3 regions of the Mucilaginibacter sediminis genome follow, and region 3 is predicted to be linked to each of the others. Evidence: riboswitches for the same ligand, from Rfam matches in the RefSeq annotation. Region 3 holds a riboswitch; each other region holds the start of a gene.
The links. A riboswitch is a leader RNA that binds a small molecule or an ion and turns the genes downstream of it on or off. The one in region 3 is predicted to bind S-adenosylmethionine.
Positions count from the first base shown of each region.

Region 1: it holds a riboswitch for S-adenosylmethionine, as region 3 does, so the genes downstream of both, metH (methionine synthase) here and ACFGVS_RS04370 (O-acetylhomoserine aminocarboxypropyltransferase/cysteine synthase family protein) in region 3, are expected to answer to the same signal.
Region 2: it holds a riboswitch for S-adenosylmethionine, as region 3 does, so the genes downstream of both, ACFGVS_RS15380 (peroxiredoxin family protein) here and ACFGVS_RS04370 (O-acetylhomoserine aminocarboxypropyltransferase/cysteine synthase family protein) in region 3, are expected to answer to the same signal.

Region 1 is NZ_CP170602.1:4,340,711-4,347,483, forward strand. It holds gene ACFGVS_RS17720 (Bax inhibitor-1/YccA family protein) at 74-805, shown strand; SAM riboswitch class I at 940-1,050, shown strand; gene metH (methionine synthase) at 1,208-4,897, shown strand; gene metF (methylenetetrahydrofolate reductase [NAD(P)H]) at 5,027-5,983, shown strand; gene ACFGVS_RS17735 (DUF6794 domain-containing protein) at 6,042-6,773, opposite strand, start outside.
Region 2 is NZ_CP170602.1:3,767,783-3,774,555, reverse strand. It holds gene ACFGVS_RS15385 (SusC/RagA family TonB-linked outer membrane protein) at 1-1,615, opposite strand, end outside; gene ACFGVS_RS15380 (peroxiredoxin family protein) at 2,044-2,616, opposite strand; SAM riboswitch class I at 2,736-2,849, opposite strand; gene ACFGVS_RS15375 (S-adenosylmethionine decarboxylase family protein) at 3,069-3,422, shown strand; gene ACFGVS_RS15370 (DUF4178 domain-containing protein) at 3,424-4,848, shown strand; gene ACFGVS_RS15365 (hypothetical protein) at 4,848-5,033, shown strand; gene ACFGVS_RS15360 (polyamine aminopropyltransferase) at 5,039-6,547, shown strand; gene ACFGVS_RS15355 (FAD-dependent oxidoreductase) at 6,525-6,773, shown strand, end outside.
Region 3 is NZ_CP170602.1:1,112,397-1,119,169, forward strand. It holds gene ACFGVS_RS04360 (M20 family metallo-hydrolase) at 1-835, opposite strand, end outside; gene ACFGVS_RS04365 (basic secretory protein-like protein) at 956-1,624, shown strand; SAM riboswitch class I at 1,909-2,019, shown strand; gene ACFGVS_RS04370 (O-acetylhomoserine aminocarboxypropyltransferase/cysteine synthase family protein) at 2,265-3,584, shown strand; gene ACFGVS_RS04375 (homoserine O-acetyltransferase family protein) at 3,672-4,727, shown strand; gene ACFGVS_RS04380 (homoserine dehydrogenase) at 4,727-5,938, shown strand; gene ACFGVS_RS04385 (hypothetical protein) at 6,044-6,529, opposite strand; gene gpmA (2,3-diphosphoglycerate-dependent phosphoglycerate mutase) at 6,613-6,773, opposite strand, start outside.

The DNA of each region.
Region 1 (6,773 bases), 3.2 Mb from region 3:
CCATCTGATACCTCCCTTCACAATATATTCACCAATTCTTCGTATATTCGTGTATTAATTTATTAATAAAAAAATGGAAATTAAAGATCCTGGATTCGAATACAAAAATGTAATCCAAATAACAGAACAAGACGCATCGCGTAAATTTATAGCCAATGTATTTTTATGGATGTTTGTGGCTTTGGGCATATCTGCCATTTGCGCTTATGTGTTTTCTCAAAACCAAGCCTTATATCAAATGCTTAGGGACCCGGAAACCGGCCGTAATACAGGTTTAGGCACATTAGTAATGTTTGCTCCGCTGGCATTTGTTTTAATCATTTCTTTTGGCTTTCAGCGCCTTTCATATGCTGTTGCGGCCTTGCTATTTGTAGCTTTCTCTGCAGTAATGGGCGTTAGCTTAAGCTACATTCTCATTATTTACACCACCAGCTCTGTAATTGGAGTGTTTGTTACAGCATCACTTGTTTTTGGTATAATGGCAATTGCCGGTTATACTACAAATACCGATTTAACAAAATTTGGCTCACTGATGATAATGGGGCTGATAGGTATAATTATAGCATCGTTGCTTAACATGTTTATAGGCAGCACCCAATTGGAATACATTATTAGCTATATAGGCATTGCGGTATTTGTTGGCTTAACGGCCTATGATGTTCAAAAACTGAAACGCATTGGTGCCGGCCTTGAATATGGCGATGCTTCTGCAGGAAAAATGGCGCTATTGGGCGGCTTAACCTTGTATCTTGATTTCATCAACCTTTTCCTGATGATCCTGCGTTTATTTGGCAGAAGAAGATAATAAGCAACCAATATTTATTATTTAGAAGCTGCCCCGCAAAGGCAGCTTTTTTTATGCACATAAATTTACTTAGCGTACACATAGCCGGCCATATAAACTATTGCATTTTACCGCTTTATTATGCACCTTTGCAGTGCTTATGGAGAAAGACGGAGGGATTAGACCCTGCGATGTCTTAGCAACCTGTGCTTCACAAGGTGCTACATTCTACCCGGCCGGCTAAACAGCCCCTGGAAAGATAAGCGAAAGTCAATTGAACACCCGACTTTTCGATGTAAGCTTTTTTTATAGTTGGCAGTTTTGAGTTTGCATTTTGCAGTGTTTCGTTCTTGATTTGAACAATCACCACAATTTGTAATTTTCATCTGCCTGCTGCAAACTGGCTACTGCCAACTGACAACAATGGACATTAGAAAAGAATTAGAAAAACGCATCCTTGTAATTGACGGGGCAATGGGTACCATGATACAGCGGTACCAGCTTACCGAAAAGGATTTTCGTGGGGAAAGGTTTAAGAATCACCATAGTGACCTGCAGGGGAATAATGACCTTTTAAATATTACACGCCCGGATATCATCAAAGCTATTCATGCCGAGTACCTGGATGCCGGTGCCGATATTATCGAGACCAATACCTTTAGTACACAAATTATTTCGTTGGCCGATTACAAGCTGGAAGAGTTGGCCTACGAATTAAGTTATGAAGGCGCGCGTATTGCCCGCGAAGTGGCCGACGAATACAACCAAAAAAATCCATCAAAGCCGCGTTTTGTAGCAGGTGCTATCGGGCCAACCAACCGTACAGCGTCCTTATCGCCAGATGTTAACGACCCCGGTTACCGTGCCGTTACCTTTGATGATTTGGCCAATGCTTATTATGACCAGGTACGGGGTTTGGTTGATGGCGGATCGGATTTATTATTAGTTGAAACTATATTTGATACCCTGAACGCCAAGGCGGCCTTGTTCGCTATCAATAAATACGCCCACGAGTCGGGCAAGCATTTGCCTATCATGATCTCGGGCACTATTACAGATGCCTCTGGCCGTACCCTATCAGGGCAAACGGTAGAGGCCTTTTGGAATTCTATCCGCCATGCCAACCTGTTATCGGTAGGTTTAAACTGCGCTTTGGGTGCCAAAGAAATGAGGCCGCATTTGGCCGAACTTTCTGAAAAGGCTGATGTATTTATATCGGCATATCCTAACGCAGGGTTACCCAACGAGTTTGGCCAGTACGACGAAACCGCGCATGAAACCGCACACCAGGTTGATGATTTTATTAAAGCCGGGTTGGTTAATATCGTTGGTGGTTGTTGTGGTACTACGCCCGAGCATATCAAATGCATTGCCGAAAAGGCAGCCAAATACCCCCCAAGACTTATCCCCCAAATTGAACCCGACCTGCGCCTGAGCGGCCTGGAAGCGGTTACCATAAAGCCCGATAGCATTTTTGTAAACGTGGGCGAGCGTACCAATATCACCGGTTCGCCAAAGTTCTCAAAACTTATTTTGGCCGAAGATTATGAAGCTGCTTTAGCTGTTGCCCTGCAACAGGTAGAAGGCGGTGCCCAGGTGATCGACATCAACATGGACGAGGGCATGATCGATTCGGAAGCGGTAATGGTGAAATTCCTGAACCTGGTAGCATCCGAGCCGGATATTGCCAAACTGCCCATCATGATCGATTCATCAAAGTGGACGGTTATTGAGGCTGGTTTAAAATGCATCCAGGGTAAGGGTATCGTAAACTCCATCTCGCTTAAAGAGGGCGAAGAAAAATTTATAGAGCAGGCCCGCAAAATCCTCAGCTATGGCGCCGCCACAGTTGTAATGGCATTCGACGAAACCGGCCAGGCCGATTCGTTACAACGCCGTATCGAGATATGTAAAAGATCATATGATATCCTGGTTAACGTGGTTGGTTTCCCTCCGCAGGATATCATTTTCGACCCCAACATCCTAACCGTTGCAACCGGTTTGGAGGAACATAACAATTACGCGGTTGATTTTATTGAAGCCACCCGCTGGATAAAACAAAACCTGCCGCATGCCAAAGTGAGCGGCGGGGTAAGTAATATCTCCTTCTCGTTCAGGGGGAATAATGTAGTGCGTGAAGCCATGCACTCCGCATTTTTGTACCACGCCATTGGCGCCGGTATGGATATGGGTATCGTGAATGCAGGCATGCTGGAAGTTTACCAGGAAATAGATAAAACTCTGCTTGAACTGGTAGAAGACGTACTGCTTAACCGCCGCGACGATGCTACTGAACGCCTTGTTGAATATGCCGATACCATAAAAAGTAAAGGCAAAGAGGTAGTGCGCGATGAAGAATGGCGCAAAGGAACTGTACAGGAAAGACTATCGCATGCCTTGGTAAAAGGTATTATTGAATACCTGGATGACGATGTGGAAGAAGCCCGCCAAACTTACAGCAAACCACTGGAGGTTATAGAAGGCCCCCTGATGGACGGAATGAACATAGTGGGCGACTTATTTGGCGCAGGCAAAATGTTTTTGCCACAGGTAGTAAAATCAGCCCGCGTTATGAAAAAGGCGGTGGCATACCTGCTGCCATTTATCGAACTTGAAAAACAACGGGTTATTGATGCCGGTGAAGATAGTAGCGGCAGCCGTGCCAATGCCGGTAAAATATTGATGGCTACCGTAAAAGGCGATGTGCACGACATTGGTAAAAACATTGTAGGTGTAGTATTGGCCTGTAATAATTTCGAGGTTATTGACCTGGGCGTAATGGTACCGGCACAGCGCATTATTGAAGAAGCTAAAAAACAAAATGTTGATATTATCGGCCTTAGTGGTTTGATTACGCCGTCGCTGGATGAGATGGTCCATTTTGCTAAAGAAATGGAGCGCGAAGGTTTTACAATTCCGCTGATTATTGGCGGGGCTACTACCTCGCGTATTCACGCGGCTGTTAAGGTTGATCCGCATTACTCGGGCGCCGCAATCCACGTGTTGGATGCATCGCGCAGTGTTACTGTATGCAGCAGCCTGATGAACCGCGACGGCCGTGATGCCTATATTCAAGGGATCAAGGAAGAGTATGCCAAATCGCGCGAAGCGCATTTGAATAAAAAATCGGACAAGCGTTTTGTTACCATCGACCAGGCAAGGCAGGCCCGCTTCCAGATCAGTTTGGATGGTGATGTAGCACCAAAGCCAACGTTTACCGGTACCAAAGTATTTGAATCATATCCACTGGAAGAATTAGTTCCATATATCGACTGGACACCCTTTTTTCACACCTGGGAATTGCGCGGCAGCTATCCTAAGATATTTGCCGATAAATTTGTGGGTGATGAAGCCAAAAAGCTTTTTGACGATGCACAGGTATTGTTAAACAAAATAGTAAAAGAAAAATTGCTGCACGCCAATGGCGTTATCGGGTTTTGGCCGGCCAATAGTGTTGGGGACGACATTGAATTGTACACTGATGAGAGCCGCACAACTTTATTAACCCGCATTCACACCCTGCGCCAACAGGCCGAAAAGGTTAAGGGCGACCCGTATTATGCACTATCAGATTTTATCGCACCAAAAGAAAGCGGCGTGCCCGATTACTTTGGCGGCTTTGCTGTAACCACGGGCATAGGCTGCGATGAACTGGTTGCCGAATTTGAGGCCGACCATGACGATTACAACAGCATTATGGCCAAAGCCCTTGCCGACCGCCTTGCCGAGGCCTTTGCCGAAAAAATGCACGAACTGGTACGTAAAGAATACTGGGGCTACAGCAAGGGCGAACAACTAAGCACCGACGATTTAATCAAAGAGGAATATCAAGGCATCCGCCCGGCTCCAGGCTATCCTGCCTGCCCGGACCATACGGAAAAAACAACCCTGTTTGAGTTGCTAAAAGCAGAAGATAACGCCAAAATGCACCTGACGGAGAGTTTAGCGATGACACCGGCGGCATCGGTCAGTGGGTTCTATTTCGCGCATCCTCAGGCCAGGTATTTTGGACTTGGTAAGATAAGTAAGGACCAGGTGGAGGATTATGCTTTGCGAAAAAAACTTCCTTTAGAAGAGGTTGAACGCTGGTTAGGTCCAAACATTAATTATTGATAGTAACAAACAAACCGTCATTGCGAGGTACGAAGCAATCCCCAACTATACAGGGCGGATTTGCAAATCGGGGATTGCTTCGTACCTCGCAATGACGGATATAATAAGAAACTCGTACCAGAACAAACAATGAAAATAACGGAACATATTGCTAATGCAAAAGGCAAAACACTTTTTTCTTTTGAACTTATTCCTCCTTTAAAAGGGCAGAGCATTCAAGGTATTTACGATGCTATTGACCCGCTGATGGAGTTTAAACCACCGTTTATTGATGTTACATCGTTGCGCGAGGATTTTATCTACAAGCAACATGATAACGGCTTATTAGAGAAGCTGAGCTATCGCAAACGCCCGGGCACTATCGCCATCTGCGCGGCTATCATGAATAAGTACAAGGTAGATACCGTTCCGCATTTGTTGTGCGGTGGTTTTACCAAGGATGAGACAGAGAATGGCTTGGTCGATCTGCAATTTTTAGGTATCGAGAATGTATTGGTTTTGCGTGGCGATGCACGCCGGGGTGATGCTTCATTTGTGCCAACGCCTAACGGCCATAACTATGCTACTGATTTACTGCAGCAAGTGGTAAATATGAACAACGGCATTTACCTGCATGAGCATAACGACGATAGCCTGAAAACCGATTTCTGTATCGGCATTGCCGGCTATCCCGAAAAGCATTTTGAAGCACCAAACCTTAAAACCGACTTTAAATACCTGAAACAAAAGGTAGATATGGGCGCGAATTTCATCGTTACACAAATGTTTTTTGACAATCATAAATATTTTGATTTTGTAAATAATTGCCGGGCCAATGGAATCAATGTTCCTATTATACCGGGCTTAAAACCTGTTACCAATTCAAAACAGTTAATCGGTTTAGCAAAAACCTTCCATATTGATATGCCCGAAGATTTATGCGACGCGGTTAACGGCTGCAAATCAGAAAAAGATGTGCGGGATATCGGTGTGGAATGGATGATAAAACAATGCCGCGAGTTAATGGCTTTTGGTGTGCCTGTGCTGCATTTTTACACCATGAGCAACGCAGGCCCGACTAAGAGGATAGCGGAGGCGATTTTTTAGGGGGCTGTAGGATTGAAACGTTGTTGTTCATGCTTTATTTAAAAGGATGAACAATGGCCTATTTTATTCTCAACCCGGCAAGGCCAAAATTCAATATCTTTCCAACGTTTGCCTCTTCCGAAAATATCTTGATGCCCCTTTGGCTCATACTTATTATTTGAACCTTGACGAACACATTTTCCGGACTATTTATGAAGTATTTTTCAGTGATCTTTCCTTTTAGGAATAAATCTTTTTGAGCGTTAAATGTCCATTCATTATTGGGGCATTGGTATTGAACAGCGTTCATATTATTGTAGCTGGTGTCGACAGGCATATAGATCTTAACTAAATCACCGACCTTTGATTTGCTATAGAATGCAACTGCTTCTTTTCTTTCTTCTTCAGCGCAATCAATTACAAGCTTCCAATACGCTTTATCTTCCTCAACTTGTCCGTTCAGGTCAATATCCTTTTTATTAAGGCTCCTGTGCAGCGAGGTTAAAATTATAGACGACATGTCATCGGCGCTATGTACTCCAATTGAGACGAAGTATTTCACTAATGCTGTGTCCCGTCCTCCTCTAATCCAGTGGTTCCTGATCCATAAACCTTTCCCAAAATGTGAATCAGTTACTGCATCACGCTCTGGCTGTTTTTTAAAACGTTCCAGGTCACTTGCTGGCCAGTCTTGCTTAAGGTATAGTAACGCTTCACTTAAATTTCGTGGCAGCCTTGCGGAAGCGTTATGTACTTCAGAATTACAACTTGTAAGCCCTATTGCACATGCAAAAAATAATAAGCCCAGCAT
Region 2 (6,773 bases), 2.7 Mb from region 3:
TATTCAGCTTTTTAGTGTATTGCAGCCTGGCTTCGGTATTGGTTTCGTTTACCGTGTAAGCGTCTTCTTCGTATGACCCGAATGGGGTGCCGTTGGTTCCGTAAGCTACTTTAATTTTGCGCCTGTCGTTATAATAATCAGTCCCGGTGCGGAAATTGGCCGATAAGCCTTCAATGATCTTATAATTCAGCTCCACACTTCCTATAATGCGGTTTTTGTGTTGCCCTACCGTGTTTTCATAAGCCAGCCAGTAAGGGTTACTATAGTAGCTGTTGTTCCAGTTAAAGGTGTTCCCGTTTGCATCTTTATAATTTTTAAGCTGGCTGATATCAACCTGGCGGCCAAACCATGTAAACTGTAACATGGTGCTGGTTGCACGCCTGCCACCGGCGCCGGGCAGGTTATCGGCGTCGTCTTTAATATAATTGGCAATGGTAGTAACCGTTAATTTAGGGCTAAGCTTGAAGGTGGAGTTTAATAAAAACGAGTTACGGCCCTGCGAGGTGTTAGGAACAATACCCGTTTGGTGCAGGTTATTGTACGACAGGCGGTAGTCGGCCTTATCGCTGCTGCCTGCCAGTGCTACGCCGTTATTTAAGGTAACGCCCGTATTAAAAAAGTTTTTTACATTATCCGGATGGGCTACAAACGGAACAGCCTGGCCGTTGGAGTAAAACTGCGGAATAAGCGATCCATCCAAAGCGGGGCCCCAGCTTTCGTCAACGCCATCGTTAACGCCGCCGCCTTTGCCGTCTACATAGCTAAACTTGCCGTTTGATCCCTGTCCGTATTCGTTCTGGTAATCGGGCAGAATGTTTACGGTAGAGAAGCTGGTGTTGGAGTTGATGGTAACGCCAAGCCCTTTTGTGCCTTTACCTGTTTTGGTTTTAATGAGGATAACACCCGCCGCGGCCCGGTAGCCGTAAAGTGCCGCCGCGTTTGGCCCCTTAAGCACACTTACCGATTCGATATCCTCGGAGTTAAGATCGGCTATGGCGTTGGCAAAATCCCTTGAACCATTGGTGCCTAAAAACTGGCTGTTATCTACAATGACGCCATCAACCACAAATAAAGGTTGATTGTTGTTTCCTATCGAGGTTTCGCCACGGATAATGATGCGCGACGAACCCATATCCCCCTGGCTGTTGGTAACCTGTACACCGGCAATTTTACCTGCCAGCGCATTCACCAGGTTGGTTTCCTTAGCCTCCGAGATATCTTTTGATTTTAAACCCTGAACCGAATAGCCCAAGGTCTTTTTATCTTTTGAGATATTGAGCGCTGTTATCACCACCTCGTTAAGCGAGTTGGGGGCATCCTGCAGCACAATTTGCAGGTTGGTTTCGGCTTGTTTAACCGTAATTTCCTGCGTTGCAAAACCGAGATAGGACACTTTAAGCACATCGTTAATATTGGCGTTCAGGCTGAATTTGCCGTTGGTGTCGGTTTGTGCACCATTGGTGGTGCCTTTAACAGCTACACTTACACCGGGTAGGGGCAAGCCATCGGATTTAGCGGTTACCGTACCGCTTATTTTAACAGATTGCGCTGCAACTGTTTGGATGAGAAAAAAAGGCAACAGGATTGCCAGTAAAAATTTGTAGTTTTTTAACATGATAGTTAATGATTAATAGTTTTTATTGCCAGTACAGCAAAGCCAGCCAACAATATTTTGGGCATAGCAATGCCCGCTGTTGAATTTATAGTACCGGTAAATGATTGTTGATTGTATTGGTTATAAGCAGAGGCGGCCAGCTGCAGCAGGGGACCCAGGGCTAATAACCGTTGCTGTTATTTAACAGCAACAACGCATACCCTGCATATACAGGTAAACAGAAGCGGAGAAGAACGGTACGAATTTACTGGCAGGGAATACGCTTGGAAAAGGTGTTCTTGTTGTTTTCATAACAATTTGATATATAGATAGTAGTTTGGGCAATTTAATATTAAGAGTGTCCTGAACATCGATTGCCGGGTAATTAACATCACAAACAGATTTGATGAACCTAAATCAATTTAGCTTTTAGCATTCTGCTTTAAGCTTTAGTTTACAGATGCAGTTTTATTGTTCACCAATGCATCAACTACTTTTAGCATCGATGCAAACTCCTGGGTATCATAAAGGCGGGTGAGGTATACAATTTTGCCGTCTTTATCAATAACCACGTTGCGGGTTACACCACTTTTTTTGTTGGCAAATCGACCAAAAATATCAGCACCAGGATCAAGCGCCAGCGGGTAGCTGATATTCATTTCCTGCTGAAAATGCTGCACTTTTTCAAGCGGCTCATCCCTGTCGACCCCGATAAGTACCAGGCCTTTGTTTTTATAGGCCTGCCATACATCTTTTTCAAGGTGGGGCATTTCCTGGCGGCATACGCTACACCAGCTGGCGGTAAATTGTAGGATAACTACCTTACCCCGAAGCTGTTTTAATGAAGTTTGGGTGCCATCGGCAAGCACCAGTTTAAAATCGTCGGGAGCCTGATCGCCGGTTTTAACGATATAACCGCGATCAGTTGATACGGGTAGGGGAGCCGGCGTTACGGTTTGCGCCCCGGCCAAATAGCCGCTTATTAATAATGAGCAGGTGATGAGTAGCTGTTTAATTTTCATAACGTAAATTTTTAACTGCATTTAATGCAGGATTAAAAGCGCTGAAACTTAATTAAACAAGAAATTTGGACGATAACGATATGATGAGTGCAGCTATAAAGCTGCCGGTAACGTAACATACATTATCTTTTCCGCGAATTAATAGCGGACAGGAATTAGCACCTTTATAACAATTGGGCTTACAGGTTGCTAAGACATCATAGGGCCTTTCCCTCCGTCTTTCTTGATAATTAAATTAAAGAACTGTTTGATGATGCAAATGTATAATATATATCTACTAAATACATAGACATTATATAATTTAATTGTCATGAAATGGGAAGGGGGGAACGCCGGTTTTGAACGCTAGTCACGACTCACCCCGGCGAGGCTCCGCCATACTTGTTTTTCGCCTCGCCCATATTCCCATCAAATAATTTTTATATATTTATTCCCGAAAATGAATAACCTTGATGCCTTATAAACCCGGATTACATTTATTATCTGAATTCAGTACCGATAAACCTAACCTGTTACAATCAAGTGCGGCCTGCAGGCAGTTGTTTAATCAGCTCATCGATACCTATCAGCTAACCAAAGTTGGCGAAGTTTACCACGATTTTGATGGCGGCGGCTTTACGGCTGTGGTCTGCTTAACCGAATCGCATATGTCTATCCATACCTGGCCAGAGTATGGTATGGCCACTTTTGATGTGTTTTTATCCAACTATCAAAAACAGAACGACGATAAGGCACGCGCTATTTACCAGGGTGTTATCGCTTTTTTTGAAGGCGTGGAAATACAGAAAAACGAAGTAAAAAGGTAATATGGCAGCTACACTAAACCCCAAAGCGTTCCCTTTTTCGAGCGAAATAACCTGCCCCGGTTGCCAGCACAGTATTACTTTGTATGATCAGATAGGCTGTGAGGCTGTAGTTTGCCCGCAATGCCGGTCTTACCTGCTTTTTAATGATGCGGGCAGGCCTTATGTTGAGCAGAAAATTCACGTTTTAAAATTTAAGCCTGTTATGCCGTTAGGCACTACAGGTACATTAAAAGGTGTGGAGTACAAGCTGATTGCCTACCTGGAAAAGAAGGAGGGGGCAACCCGGTATGAGTGGCGCGAATACATGCTATACAATTATGCCAAAGGCTATGCCTTTCTATCGGAGTATGATGGCCACTGGAGCCTGATAGCCGGCGCCAATTTTTACCCCGATTTGGCAAGTGTAAATTGTATTTATGGCAACGAGGCCGAATATGAAGGCAATACCTATCTTAAATATAACGCTTACAGCCCGGTTATAACGGCCATGATAGGTGAGTTCGACTGGGATATATCCGCCGAAAAATTAAGAGCTAAAGAGTTCATAGATCCGCCTTATATGCTCACCAGCGAGGAAAACATCAAAAAGTATGTTACCGATTGGTACCTGGGCGAATACCTGGAAGAGGCGGAAATAGCGGCGGCTTTTAATATACCTGTTGAAAGCCTTCCCGAAAAAATTGGTATTGGTGCAAACCAGCCATCAAAATACAAAGCCAGGTGGCTGGCCGCTTATAAAATAAGCGGCATTGCCGCATTAGCGTTCCTGCTGGTGCAGCTTTCTGTTATTTGGCTTAGGCCCGAAAAGGTATTACTATCTGATACTTATGCATTAGCTATGCCTCCCCATGTGCCGGATACGTCAAAACATGTAAGCACCGCGCTTGATTCTTTAAGAAACCGCACAGCGCCTGCGCCGGCCGATTCCTTAAACTCCTTTGCCCCTGATGCTAATGGCAATTATGAGTTTAAGTCCTTTAAAACCCCCACATTTATCATACCTGATGGACCTGTACCTTTAGAGTTTGAGTTGAACTCGCAGGTTGATAACAACTGGCTGTCGGCAACGGTGGAGCTGGTAAGCGAAAAGGACAACCAAACCTGGAGCATATCAAAGGATATTGAGTATTATCATGGTTATGAGGACGGCGAAAGCTGGTCGGAAGGGTCATATACACAAACTGTGCTTTTGTCAGAAATTCCTGCCGGTAAGTACCACATCAACATTTATCCTTATGCAGGCACAAGGGATGTTTCATCGCTGTTTATTAAGGTTACCGAAAGTGTTACCCTATGGCGCAATGTATTGGTTACGCTGCTGCTGCTTTGCCTTTATCCCTTATACTGCTGGTACCGGATGCGCAAATTTGAAACAAACCGCTGGATGAACAGCGATTTTTCACCCTATCAAAAAGATGACGAATAATGAAAACAGGAGCCATAGGATCAAACGCAATATACATAGCCATTGTGGCCGCCATTGTAGGCTATTATTCATATGCCGCTTTTGATGGCCTGGCCTTTTGGCAAAGTAACGATGTGCAACGCAACGCCAGCTACAACGGCACCGTAGCGCACTCGGGATACGGGGTTAGGTTTTATCATAAATAATAGTCATGAACAAAAAACTTCCCGTTCTTTTACTCGTATCGGTTTTTATTATCGCCACCTGCGGGCTTATTTATGAGCTGATAGCGGGCACACTGGCCAGCTACCTGCTGGGCGATTCGGTTACCCAGTTTTCTACCATTATCGGGGTTTACCTTTTTTCGATGGGGCTGGGTTCATGGGTATCCAAATACTTTGATAAAAACCTGCTGGCCTGGTTTATCCGTATCGAAATACTGGTTGGCCTGGTGGGCGGTACAAGCTCATCTATCCTGTTCCTTGTTTTTGAAAGTGTAAGTTCGTTCCGTATTATATTATACGGACTGATATCCCTTACCGGCATCCTTGTAGGGCTGGAAATTCCGTTGCTGATGCGTATTTTGCAAAATAGGTTTGAGTTTAAAGACCTGGTATCAAAGGTGTTCACTTTTGATTATATAGGCGCTTTAATAGCCTCGCTGGTATTCCCGCTGTTGCTTATCCCATACCTGGGTTTGGTGCGCACAGCCTACCTGTTTGGTATGCTGAATGTACTGGTAGCTTTAATTACGTGTATCAATTTCAGGCACGAAATTAAAGGGGCTAAATATTTGCAAAGCGCGTCCATCATCAGTATGCTGGCCTTGCTGGTTGGTTTTGTGTATGCCAATACCATTACCAGTTTTTCGGAAAGTTTAACCTATAGCGATACCATCATTTTTTCGAAAAGTACGCCTTACCAACGTATCATCATCACCAAAAAAGGCCGCGACCTGCGCTTGTTTTTAAATGGTAACCTGCAATTTAGTTCGGTTGATGAATACCGCTATCACGAGGCGCTCATTCACCCTGTATTACAGGCCCTGCCCGATGCCAAAAATATTTTGGTGATGGGCGGCGGCGACGGACTGGCCGTACGTGAAATTTTAAAGTATCCGCAGATTGAAACCGTTACTTTGGTTGATTTGGATAAAGAAATGACCAAACTGTTCCGCACCAATGATATGCTGCTGAAGCTGAACCGCCGCTCGTTATTATCGCCTAAAGTAACCGTGATGAATGCCGATGCCTTTTCATGGGCCCGGGCGCAGCACAAAACCTATGATGCCATTATTATTGATTTTCCCGATCCTTCCAATTACTCGGTTGGCAAACTATATACCAATACTTTTTATGCCATTGTAAAGCATTTGCTTAACCCCGATGGCATTATGGTGATACAATCCACCTCGCCCTATGTGGCGCCAAAATCATACTGGACGGTGGAGAAAACCCTGCAATCAGTTGGTTTGCATACCGTACCCTACCATAACTATGTGCCCTCGTTTGGCGAGTGGGGCTATATTATGGCCATGACCAAGCCGGTATACAAAGTGCCCGATCATTATTTGCCGGGCCTGCGTTTTATGTCGAAAGCCTGTTTGGAGCAGATGTTATATTTTCCGGCGGATATGGCCAGGGTACCGGCGCAGGTTAACAAACTGAACAACCAGATACTGGTAAAATATTTTGAGGATGAGTGGTCGACCGTTTTATAGCCGCAGCAGCGGGATGAAGCCGACCAGTCGCCGCGGGTTTATTTTGCAGGCGGGTTTGGTTACCGGGGCCATATTGCTTAATGGCTGCATCCGCAGGTTAAGCGGTGGTAAACCGGAGTATGCCCATATAAAAGGCAAATTGGCCGGCCCCAATGCCAAAGCCGGCCATGCCTTGCGCGATAAACTGCCCATGCCGGCGCCCACCACACAGCAAACGGTTAAAATA
Region 3 (6,773 bases):
TTACATCGCAGCTTACATGCTGGCGGATGATTTCCAGAACCTCCTCATTTCGGTAGGCATCGGTAACCCGAACATCAACAGTAAACACACAACTTGCCGGCACCACATTATGCTGCGAACCTGCGTTGATAATAGTAACCGACATTTTGATCGGCCCAAAAACTTCCGATTCTTTAGGGAACTTAAAGCTGCGGAACCACTCAATATCTGTTAGCGCTTTATAGATAGCGTTATCACCTTCTTCGCGGGCTGCATGGCCGGCTCGGCCATGAGCGGTACAATCCAGCACCATTAAACCACGTTCGGCAATGGCCAGCTGCATTAGTGTAGGCTCGCCTACTATTCCGAAATCAAGCTTACCCAGTTCGGGGATAATCAATTCAAGTCCGTTTACGCCAGAGATCTCCTCTTCGGCAGTGGTCGCCAGGCAAAAATTATATTTCAGGTTTTCCCTGTCATGAAAATAAAGAAATACCACTATCAACGATACCAGGCACCCGCCGGCATCATTGCTGCCCAGGCCAAATAGCTTACCATCTTCAATCCTGGCATCATATGGGTCGCGTGTGTAACCAGAGTTAGGTTTCACGGTATCGTGATGTGAGTTGAGCAGTATTGTTGGCTTTGCCGGATCAAAATGCCTGTTCCAGGCCCAGATATTGTTAAGCTTGCGATGGGTGGTTACACCGTGTTGTTGTAAAAACTCGTTAATCAGATCTGCGGTGCGGTCTTCTTCTTTACTGAATGATGGTATAGATATCAGCTGCTGCAATAATGTAACTGCCAACTGGTATAAATTGTTGCTATCGGTCATAGATGTCGGGATAATTCCCATGAATGTTATGCGGGCAAAATTAATAACTTTTTATGTAACGATACTGATAAACGAATGGTATTAATATTCGGGTTTAAATTAAAATTGTAGTTTTGAAATTCAATCTATTTATCCAAAACAATGAAAAAAACATCAATCTTATCTATCCTGTTTTTAATGCTGATGGCAGGCACTTCCTATGCCCAGCAAACCAGTAACTACAACAAAAACGGTTACAAGCTTACCTTTATCAACTATGATAATACGCTTGATACCGCATTGAAAACCAAACTGATAAACACGTTTTATAAAGTATATCCTGAGCTGGCAAATGCCTACAACAAAAAAACACTGAAAGCAGTTACCATGATTATAGATACCAGCTACAAAGGCGTTGCCGAAACTGCAAACGGCATTGTTACCATAAGTTCGCGCTGGATGCACCAACGCCCGGAAGACATTGATGTAGTAACTCACGAAGTAATGCACATTGTACAGGATTATGGCCAAAGCACCGGCCCGGGCTGGTTAACAGAAGGTATTGCCGATTATGCCCGGTTTAAATTTGGCGTTAATAATCCGGCAGCAAACTGGTCGTTACCGGCATACAAGACCACTCAAAATTATGATAACAGTTACCGCGTTACCGCGCGTTTCCTGGCGTGGCTGGAAAAAAGCAAGCCTGGAATTGTGAAAACTTTCGATGGCAAAATGCGCGACCATACTTTTACCGACGATACCTGGAAACAGCAAACCGGCAAAACGCTGGATGAACTTTGGAAAGATTATTCAGCAAACCCAACTGTCTGAAATCAGAATTAACAGAATGAACCTCTGTCTAAACCGGAATTTGTCGAATTATTTGAATTTCCAGAATTTTGAAAATTTAAATAATTCCTTAATTCGACAAACTCCCGTTTAAAAAAACATTTGCATATACAGGTTGTTTAAGCAGGCGAAAGGGTAAGTAACATCTACCCTTTCACCTTTTAATAAAAATAAAATTTGGTATTTAAATAAATATCCGCTTATCTTTGAAGCATTATTTGGTAGCAATACCATAGTCAATCAATTCTCCGCATAGTTCGGGTATTGATTTATAAAGAAGCGGCGAGAGATCAGGCTCACTGACCCGCTGGCAACCCTTCAATTTTGGAGAAGGTGCCAATTCCTGTCCCGGCAAATAACACCGGGGGATATAAATTTATAGCCATGAAAAGTTTTAATACAATTACTAAAAGCAACATTTTTAATACCCAAAACGGTAACATGCAACATATTAGCCCTTCTATCGGCAATATTTGTATGTGTTGCTGCTGTTGATGTTTAATACGTCCCTTTTTTCAATCCCTGAAAACATACGTGTTGTAAAACTGGTAAACATTTTATCAGCTTGCTAAAATCCATCTAAACAACAAAATTTAATTATAACCTTTCAAAATCTACAACTATGTCAGCCTTAAAATTCGAAACCTTACAATTACACGCCGGCCAGGAAGTTGATCCTACTACAGGCTCACGCGCGGTACCGCTTTACCAAACTACTTCGTACGTATTTAAAAGTGCCGAGCATGGTGCCAACCTGTTTGCACTAAAAGAGTTTGGCAATATTTATACCCGCTTAATGAACCCCACTACGGATGTGTTTGAAAAACGCATTGCCGCTTTAGAAGGTGGTGTTGCGGCTTTGGCCACTGCATCGGGCCAGGCTTCCCAGTTTATAGCGTTAAATAATATATTACAGGTTGGCGATAATTTTGTGAGCTCGCCATTCTTATATGGCGGCACTTACAACCAGTTTAAAGTAGCCTTTAAACGTTTGGGCATTGATGTGCGTTTTGCCAAAGACGATACCGCCGAAAGCCTTGAAGCTTTAATAGATGATAAAACCAAAGCCATTTACCTGGAAACTATAGGTAACCCTGGTTTTACAATTGCCGATTTTGATAAAGTTGGCGCGCTGGCAAAAAAATACGACTTGCCGCTTATTGTAGATAATACTTTTGGAGCAGGCGGCTATTTATTCCGTCCGTTGGAGCATGGCGCAAGCGTAGTAGTACAATCAACCACCAAATGGATTGGCGGCCATGGTACCAGCATTGGCGGTGTTATTATTGATGGCGGCACTTATAACTGGGGCAACGGAAAGTTTCCGCAGTTTACCGAGCCATCCGAAGGTTACCACGGGTTGGTTTTTGCAGATGTGTTTGGCATTGGCGGTCCGTTTGGCAACATTCAGTTTATTATTCGTGCACGTGTAGAAGGCTTGCGCGATTTTGGCCCTTCGCAATCGCCGTTTAACTCATGGCTCAACATCCAGGGATTGGAAACACTATCATTGCGGGTGCAACGCCATGTGGATAATACATTGGAACTGGCCAAATGGCTTGATCAGCATCCGCAGGTAGCATCAGTAAACTATCCGGGATTAGCATCATCCCCGTACCACGAATTAGCAAAAAAATACCTGAAAAATGGTTTCGGAGCGGTGTTGTCTTTCGAGATTGATGGCGATAAAGAAGCAGCGGGTAAATTAATTGATAACCTGAAGCTGGTAAGCCACCTGGCCAATGTGGGCGATGCTAAAACATTGATCATTCAGCCATCGGCAACAACACATCAGCAGCTATCAGATGAAGAACAGCTTTCGGCAGGCGTTACTCCAACATCGTTAAGGGTAGCGGTTGGTATTGAGCATATTGACGATATAAAAGCAGATTTTGAACAGGCATTTGCCAAAATAAAAGAGGCGCAAGCCGAATTAGCGTAGTGGTGAGTAGTGAGTGGTGAATGGTGAGTGAATAAAAAATTCACCACTCACTACTGCCCACTCACCACTATCAACCATGATAGAAGAATGAATACAGAAATATTTAAGTACACACAAACTTTTGAGCTGGAATCGGGCGAACAACTACAGCAACTGGAGATAGGCTTTCATACGTATGGCCGCTTAAACAAGGAGCGGGACAATGTGGTATGGGTATGCCACGCCCTGACAGCTAATGCCGATGTTTTTGATTGGTGGAAAGGTTTTGTGGGCACTGGAAATAAATTCAACCCGGAAGAACATTTTATAGTTTGTGCCAATATTTTGGGTTCGCCATACGGTACAACCAACCCTTTAAGCACGAATCCGGCAACTGGTTTGCCGTATTTTTTAACATTCCCGCAGTTTACTATCAGAGATATAGTAAAAGCACACCAGTTATTAGCCAGCCATTTGGGCATCGGCAATATTCATATCCTCATTGGTGGCTCATTGGGCGGCCAGCAGGCCATTGAGTGGGGTATTATTGAACCAAACCGTATCAAAAACCTTATTTTGATAGCCACCAACGCGCGTCATTCGCCATGGGGCATCGCGTTTAATGAGTCGCAGCGTTTGGCTTTAAGTGCCGACACGACCTTCAACAATAACACTATCGAAGGTGGGCAAAACGGCTTGAAGGCTGCCAGGAGCATAGCGCTGCTCTCCTACCGTACTTATAAAACTTATGGTATAACACAACAGGAGGAGGTTGATAGCAAAACCGATAATTTTAAGGCATCAACCTACCAGGATTACCAGGGCCAAAAGCTGGTGAACCGGTTTAATGCCTATAGCTATTGGTATTTAACTAAGGTGATGGATTCGCACAACGTGGGCCGTAACCGAAATGGTGTTGAGAAAGCACTAAGCCTTATCAAAGCCCGTACCCTGGTTATTGGCATCAAGTCGGACGTGTTATTTCCCATCGAAGAGCAGGAATACCTGTTCAGGCATATTCCCAAATCGGCCTTTGCCGAACTGGATTCGTTTTATGGCCACGATGGCTTTTTAATTGAAACAGAAGCATTAACAAATATTATCACATCGTTTTTTAAAACTGATGTAAAAGGAAAAATTATAGAATTGCAACGTACAGCGTAATGAGTAAAAAGTTAAGTATAGGATTATTTGGATTTGGCGTAGTTGGACAGGGGTTATATGATATCATCAAGACAAAAAATTTAAACATCGAAATTGTAAAATTTGCTATCAAGGATCCGCACAAAGAAAGGTCCCTGCCGGCAGATTTATTCACCACAGATAGAGACGAGTTGCTGAACAACCCAGAGATTAATACCATTGTAGAATTAATTAACGATACCGAGGCGGCTTTTGAAATAGTATCAAGAGCATTAAGCAGCGGAAAAAACGTGGTATCGGCCAGTAAAAAAATGATAGCGCTTCATTTGGAAGAGTTGATTGAGCTACAGCATACGCATGGCACGTCATTATTATACGAGGGCGCGGTTTGCGGTAGCATCCCTATTATCCGTAATCTGGAAGAGTATTATGATAATGAATTACTGCACTCTATAAGTGGAATTTTTAACGGATCATCTAATTATATTCTATCCAAGGGCTTTATTGAGGGGCTTGATTATGATAGCGCCTTAAAACAGGCGCAAGACCTTGGTTTTGCCGAGACCGACCCAACCAGCGATGTAGGTGGTTACGATGCCAAATATAAGCTGGTAATTGCTGCGGCACATGCCTATGGCGTTATAGTACAGCCAGATGAAGTTTTTAATTTAGGCATACAGAACCTTGCTGCCCAGGATTTACAATATGCCCGCGAAAAGAATCTGAAAATTAAACTGGTTCCGGTAGCTAAAGAATTGGACGATAGCAATGTGGCCATGTTTGTATTGCCTAAATTTGTTAACAGTACCGAATTTTTATATAACGTGGAGTACGAGTACAATGGTGTAACAGTGCAGGCCGCTTTTGCCGACCAACAATTCTTTTTTGGAAAAGGCGCCGGCGGCCATCCTACCGGATCGGCCGTGCTATCAGATATAGCAGCATTGCGCTATAGCTATCAGTATGAATACAAAAAAGCCAAGGAAAAAACCGGGCTTCAATTTACCAATAATGTAGAGTTTGACATCTATTTAAGGTATGATGACGAACGTTTGGTAGAAGATTTGAAATTTATATCCATAAAAGAGCGCTATTACTCAGGTGATTATAAATTTGTGATTGGAAAAGTTAATTTACAAAACCTGATTGATAACCAATCGCAAATAGCTGAAGGAAAGGCATTTGTTGCATTTGCTGGTCAGCTTACCGGGGTTGGCCTGGCGTCAGTATAAGCGGGCCTCAGCGCGTCAATGTATATTAAATCTACTTTATTGAGTTTACAAATAAGAGAGGCCCGGACGGGCCTCTCTTATTTGTAGGGATTTAGTATCTGTTTATTATTTCGCAAAAAAGATAGCTATGCGCTTACCAAAGGCCACTGCTAAAATACCTACAAATACTTTTGTTATCGATGATATTACCGCGTTTTTATCGTTTTCGCTGGACATGTTGTATATGCGGTACAGCAAATCAGGAACGTTATTAACAATAAGCAGGCCACCGATGATAATAAGTGCTATCTCGTATATCACTTTTCTATCAGCAAACAGTTTTACATTTTCTTGCTTATCTGTTGCGTTAGTAACTGCCCTGGTAATAAACTTCGTACCTGCTATTAAAAAAATAGACAAGGCCAGTATAAAAATAAAGTTTATGATATTTAACCAAAACAGGTTCATTTGCTCAGAAGCATGGTCGGAGCCTGAAAGAGCATTAAACGTTTTTAAAAAGGTGAAAAAACCGGGGACTTTGGATAGGTTGGAAACCAACAAGTAAACACCAAGTATCTTTATGGTTATTTCATAAATATCAGACTTCTTCATTTTTTGTTTTAGCGTATGGTTTATAGTTAATCGGGACGACTAAGATAAACAAATACGCTGCATATCTCCATGAAAATCAAATCTCAATCTAAATAATAATGCCTTATCTGGTTTAACCCGTGGTCCAGTTCATAAACCCAGGGTGTGGCTGTGGGGATTTCAAGTTGAGTCACCTGCTCATCGGTAAGGCAATCTATGTATTTAATTAATGAACGCAGGCTATTGCCGTGGGCAACCACAATTA